DNA from 2 places in the Nostocoides veronense genome. Region 1 is predicted to be linked to the other one. Evidence: predicted binding sites of a transcription regulator. Region 1 holds the regulator's gene; the other holds the start of a gene.
The links. Region 1 encodes LexA, which represses DNA repair genes until DNA is damaged. Its sites were predicted from a motif close to TCGAACANNTGTTCGA; they were not measured.
Positions count from the first base shown of each region.

Region 1 (3,205 bases):
ACCTTGGCTCGGCTGAACGGTTCGGAGACGCCGGAACGCTTGACGACTGTCAGCCCGGCCGTCTCGATCGTGGTGAACCGGCGATTGCAGTCCGGGCACTGGCGGCGCCGACGGATCTGCGCCCCGTCGTCACTGGTGCGCGAATCCACCACGCGCGAGTCGGTGTGGCGGCAGAAAGGACAGTGCACGACCACTCCGATCTACGCGACTTTGGGGATGACACCGGGGACAAGATGGGGACAACCTGTGGGTAACAACGCTGCGGATGTGCACTAGATGTGGACGAACTACATGCGTGTAACCACTAGATGTAGGACTCTACGGAGAAAGTAGCCACTACGTCAACCCTTTGGGTCCACCGGCGTGGCGGCGTCCCACCAGCCATCAACGAGGTCTCAGCGCGCCGGAATGACGAGCCGCTGACCAGCAAGAAGGCGGTCGCTGGAGAGCCCATTGGCCACCTGGATCGCCGAGATGGCGTTGACGATCCCGCGCTCGGGCAGATAGGCCTGTGCCAGGCCGGAGAGGGTCTGCCCGGACTGGACGACGACGACCCGCTCCCCGCTTCCCGCGGGGGCCGCCGCACCGGGCCCCGCGGCATACGCAAGGGCCAGGCCCGCACAGAGCGCGACCGCAGCAAAGAGGGTGATCGACAGTCGACCGAGGCGGGTCAAGCGGAAACCAGTAGCCTCTGGACGCATCGGCCGTGACGGGGCCACCCGCGCTGGCGCAGCGGTCGGCACCAGGCGAAGGTGGCCACGGGAGCGCCCACCACGAGTTCCCACGAGGCGCCCTGCCTCGACACCATCCCAAGCGATTGCTGCGCTCATATCCCTATCTCCCTTCGGCGTGTCTATCGAATGTTCGTTCGATAGAACGGTTGTACGATGTCTAGCACGATCCGAGCCCGAGGAGCAAGACACGCTCGTACAGATGTTTGATCTGAACGCGTCGACCCCCTAGGCTCAAGGTCATGGCAGAAAGCCTGACAGGGGGCACTGACAGCCCCTCTGAGCAGGGAAAATGCGATCTACGAAAGGGACGGAAGGCAGCGATGAGCACAGAGGATGGCAGCGGCCAGGTCCATTCACTGCCCGAACGCGACGGCGGCGAGGCCCTGACGGTGCGGCAGCGACGCGTCCTTGAGGTGATCCGCAACAGCATCGACCGGCGCGGCTACCCCCCGAGCATCCGTGAGATCGGCGAAGCCGTCGGCCTGGTTTCTCCTAGTTCTGTTGCTCATCAGTTGCACGCCCTGGAACGCAAGGGCTACCTCCGGCGCGACCCGCACCGCCCGCGCGCGATTGAGGTCGTCTCGCCGGACGCCCCCAAAGCCCGGGGCTACCGGCCCGGGGACCACGTGGAGGAGCAATTCATCGACGAAACCGGTTCGGGCGACGCTCGGCCCGAGGCGTCATATGTCCCGGTGCTCGGCCGGATTGCGGCCGGCGTGCCGATCACCGCAGAGGAGGTCGTCGAGGACGTCTTCCCGTTGCCGCGGCAGATCGTCGGCGAGGGATCGCTCTTCCTGCTCAAGGTCGTCGGTGACTCGATGATCGACGCCGCGATCTGCGATGGGGACTGGGTCGTCGTGCGGCAGCAGCCCACCGCCGACAATGGCGATATCGTCGCCGCGCTCTTGGACAACGAGGCGACGGTGAAGACGTTCAAGCGCAAGGACGGCAAGGTGTGGCTGATGCCGCACAACACCGCCTTCTCCCCCATTGACGGTGACCACGCGACGATCCTGGGCAAGGTCACTGCCGTCCTGCGGCGCGTCTGATTCAGACACGCGGGCGCACCCCGCGGGGTGCGCCCGCGTGCCGTCGGTGCCTTAGGCCAGGGCCGTAACCTCGGACGCCACGGCGTGCAGCAGCGGCGAGATGTCGGCGTCGATCCGCAGGGTGGCGAGGTCATCGCCGCGGGTCGGTCCCTTGGTGACGATAGCGATTGGTTTGCCTTGTGCCGCAGCCCTTTTGACGAAACGCAAGCCGCTCATCACCATCAGCGAAGAACCAATCACGAGCAAGCCGGACGCCGCATCCGTCAACTCGAAGCAGTGCGCGACGCGCTCCGGCGGCACGCTGGCTCCGAAGAAGACGACATCGGGCTTGAGCCGGTCGCCGCGGCATACCAGACAGCGGGGACTGCGGAATCCCTCGATGAGTTCGGGGGCGAGCACGACATCGCCGTCCGGGCGGATCTGCGCCGAGACCCGCGATCCACCGCCGGGATCGCGGTCGATGCCGTCGGCCGCCTGCGGGTTGGCCTCGGCGAGCCAGGCCTGGATCTGCTCGCGCGGATAGCGGGCCGAGCAATCCAGACAGATGACGTCGGCCAGCCGGCCGTGCAGGTCCACGACATCGCGCGCGCCGGCCACCTGATGGAGCAGGTCGACATTCTGGGTGATGACCGTGCCGACCCGGCCGTCGGACTGCAGGGCGGCAACGGCCCGGTGCCCCGGATTGGGGCGAGCGGCGGCGAAACGTAACCACCCGGCATACGACCGGGCCCAATAGCGTTGCCGCGCAGCCGCACTGGAGACGAACTCCTGATGCGACATCGGGGTCACCCGGCGCGTTCCATCCGGGCCGCGGTAGTCCGGGATACCGGAATCAGTGCTGATGCCCGCGCCGGTCAAGACCAGCGGCGGCCCGGAGCCGAGGTATGCCGCGAGTTGCGCGACATGGGTGGGCGACGCGGACACCCCGTCAGTATGCCGTGCCTCACGTCGTCCTCGGGCTGGCCTATAACGCTGCGTTATGGTGGCCCGGTGATCGATGCTGCCGGGCTCCGCGTGATGCGGGCCATCGCCGACGAGGGCAGCTTCACCTCCGCTGCGGCGTCGCTGGGCTATTCGCAGCCCGCGATCTCGCAGATGGTTCGGCGCCTGGAACAGCGGGTTGGCACGCCCTTGGTCGATCGCGTTGGACGCACCGTCCGGCTGACCGAAGCCGGGCACGCCCTCGCCCGGCACGCCGGGACCGTGCTTGCGGCGCTGGACGCCGCCGAGGAGGAGGTAGCGGCGCTCGCGGGTCTGCGGGCCGGACGCGTGCGCCTGTCGGCTTTCCCGTCGGCCTCCGCGACCTTGGTGCCGAAGGCCTTGGCCCTGGTGCGGGATCGCTTTCCCGGGGTGTCAATGACCTTCACGGAGGCCGAGCCGCCCGAGTCGCTCGCGGCGCTGCGCGCCGGCGAGTGTGATCTG
Region 1 is NZ_BAAAPO010000008.1:3,795-6,999, forward strand. It holds gene nrdR (transcriptional regulator NrdR) at 1-188, opposite strand, end outside; gene ABD225_RS02515 (LysM peptidoglycan-binding domain-containing protein) at 396-674, opposite strand; gene lexA (transcriptional repressor LexA) at 1,055-1,783, shown strand; gene ABD225_RS02525 (NAD-dependent protein deacetylase) at 1,835-2,707, opposite strand; gene ABD225_RS02530 (LysR family transcriptional regulator) at 2,774-3,205, shown strand, end outside.

Region 2 (3,205 bases), on a different contig from region 1:
TGAGGCGTTCGCCGAGCGGGGGTCGGTAGGTGCTCTGGCTGCCTGGCGGTGCGGAATCTTCGGGCTGTTTGCTCACCGGGTCGGGTGGTTCGACGTGGATCGGGTGGCCCTTGCGCGTGTGAAAGGCGAAGGGCTGCAGCGGGTTACGGCGCTCGGTGATGGTGAAGCGGCCGGCGTGGTGGGCGTCGTGGTGGTGCGGGCACAGGCTGATCAGGTTGGCGTAGTCGGTGTCGCCGCCGTCGGCCCAGTGCTCGATGTGATGGATCTCGACGAATCGGGTCGCCGTGCAGCCGGGATAGGCACAGCCACGATCCCGGTCCTCGACGAGTCGGCGCAGCCGCTCCGGGATGGCCCGCTGGCTGCGCCCGACAGACACCGAGTGGCCCTTGGTGTGCCAGTCGATGGCGGTGTCGGCGGTGCAGCCGAGCCGGGCGGCGAGGTGCGCGGCCAGCGTCCTGCGCGCGTTGACCCAGGCGCCTTCGGTGTCGAGGTGGACGTGGACGCGGTAGTGGCTGGTGCGGGCCGGTGACTCGACGGCACCGAGGCTGCGAGAAGCGATCTCGATCAGCCCGTCCGCATATGTCGCGTCCGGATTGCCGGCGGTGAAGAGCGCATCCTTGGCCTCGCGAAGAGCGTTCTCCATCAAGGCGCCATCGGCGGCATCGAGATCGGCCCGGAGCACGAACCGGCCGTCGTCCCACTGCAGGGACACGGAACTCGGCTGGTCGGCTCGGTCGGGAAGGCCAGCGGAGCAGCAGCTACCGTCGGCTCTTCGGTCTTTGATGCATCCTCGGCACGGTCGGGCTCATCGGGCTCTAACGGGTAGCGGTTGACGATCCGCCGCAGGTGGGTGACGGTCATCAGCGGGGCGAGCTCGCAGACCGCTTCCTCGTATGCCGCAGGCACCCGCCCCGCGACCGCCGCTGCCTGGTCGAGGGAGAGCCGCCCCTGCTCCACCAAACCCGACAGCACAGGCAACCGGTCCCGGGCTCGGGCGAGCGTGGTGATCTGCGCCGCCGTCGCCGGGGAGAGTCCGGCCCGCAGCGCCAGCCAATGCTCGGGCGACCGGACGCCACCATTCCCGCCCCAGCAGTCCAGCTCAATCGCCTCCGCCGTCAACTCCACCAGCTCGGCATGCAAGGCATTGAGCTGCCCCGCGACCTGCGTCGCGCGCTCCCAGATCGCGTCCGGATCGGGGCTGGGCGCAGCGAGCGGAAAAGCCACAACACTCATGCCCACACCCCGTATCGCTCGCCTTTGCCCCGATGCGAATTGCTGGCTCTATCGCACGCGCGTTCTACCGCCTGTCAAGCGATTCTCGCACTCCGCCAACGGTTTTCGCCGATTCGATAGGTCGCACGAGCCAGTCGATTGACCCCTAACAGCCATGTCACGCGGCCCACTTACGTGCGCCGACTATCGGGGCAATCATCCGGCCTCGTAGCCGACGATCTCGTCTTCTGGCCGATCGTCGCGCACAGCTCGTGCGCGCCTCGTCGGATGATCGACATCAGTTCGTCATCCGCACGGTCGCTGCGTCGAACCAGGCGCTCCAATCGTTCCCGCAGAACTGTCCTGGTCGAATCCTGGTGCTTTCTCACTCCTTCGAGGTCGCCTCCTCCTCGAGTGCCTTGGTCTTGGCCTTCGCCTCGGCCTCGATCGCCTCCATCTGCTCCCGCACCTCGGCAGGCGGCAAGACCTTCTCGCGCACCGCCTCGGCGAGCAGCTGCGCAACCTGGGCTCGGGAGGCGCAGCCATTCGCCAGAAGGGCATTGCGCTTGGTGCACCAGGCGGCACCCAGCTCGTGGCGGATGGTCGCCGACACATCGGCGCGCGCGGGGTTGAGTATGGACAGTTCCTCCTCGCCACTGTGGTGGGCGACGACCTTGCTCAGTTCCTCGAGGGCGTCCTCATACTTCTGCGTCGTCGTGCCCTTCGCATCCAAGAACGCGAGCAGCGCCTCCAGGATCTCCGCGTGTTCGTGCTCGCCGTGCTCCTCCTTGTCGGCGCTAATGGCCCGCTTGGCGCGCAGCGACGGATAGACCTCACTCTCCTCCGCCTCGGCATGCGCGACCAACAACTCCGCAAGAGCTGTGCGGGCAGCGTCACGATCCCGGTCGTCGCGGCGGCACTCGCGCAGGAGGTCTTCGAAGGTGCGGTGATCGGCGAGGATCAGCTCGACGACATCGCCATTGGTGGGCTGCTGGATCCAGGACATATTCATCAGGCCATCGTGCCCACCCGACCACGGCTGTCGGGTTCTTGTGGCCTGGTGGATTTCGCGGCGCGTCTCGGATTTGATGAACCTTGTGACGTCAACGGTGACCCTCGGCAACGAACCCCTAACCATCGAACAGGTGGTCCACATCGCCCGCTCCGCGCCGCCGGGCACGGACTACCTCGGCGGGCCCGTGCGCGTTGAGGTGAGCGAGGCCGCGTGGGGGAGGGTTCGGCATACCCGCGGGGTGATCGACGCCCTCGCCGACGACTCCGTCGCGCACTACGGAATCTCCACCGGATTTGGTGCGCTCGCCAACACAAGCATTCCCCCTGAGAAGCGAACGCAATTGCAGCGCAGTCTGATTCGCTCCCACGCGGCCGGCTCGGGCGCGGAGGTCGAGCGCGAAGTCGTGCGCGCCCTCATGCTGCTGAGGATCCAGACTCTCGCGACCGGCCGCACCGGCATACGCGAGGAAACACTGCGCGCGTATGTCGCTATGCTCAACGCCGGCATCACCCCCGTGGTGCGTGAGTATGGCTCGCTCGGCTGCTCCGGCGACCTCGCGCCGCTCTCGCATTGCGCACTCGCGCTCATGGGGGAGGGGTGGGTGCGGGACGCCAGCGGCGAGCTGCTGGCGGCTGGCGACGCGCTCGCCACGGCGGGCATCACGCCGGTCGAGCTGCGCGAGAAGGAGGGCCTCGCCCTCATCAATGGCACCGACGGCATGCTCGGGATGCTTTGTATGGCGATCACGGACCTCCGCGCGCTCGTCACCATCGCGGACCTCGCCGCCGCGATGAGTGTCGAGGGCCTGCTCGGAACGGACGATGTTTTCGCCGCCGATCTGCACGCTCTGCGGCCGCAGCCGGGCCAAGCGCTCAGCGCCGCGAACATGCGGAAAGTCCTGGCCGTCAGCGGTATTCGCGATTCGCACCGCGACCCGGAGGCATGCACACGCGTCCAGGACGCCTACTCGTTGCGATG
Region 2 is NZ_BAAAPO010000026.1:80,893-84,097, reverse strand. It holds gene ABD225_RS08585 (HNH endonuclease signature motif containing protein) at 1-712, opposite strand, end outside; gene ABD225_RS08580 (13E12 repeat family protein) at 643-1,233, opposite strand; gene ABD225_RS08575 (hemerythrin domain-containing protein) at 1,598-2,224, opposite strand; gene hutH (histidine ammonia-lyase) at 2,301-3,205, shown strand, end outside.
Region 2: the regulator LexA is predicted to act here: its motif matches at 1,285-1,300, upstream of ABD225_RS08580 (13E12 repeat family protein).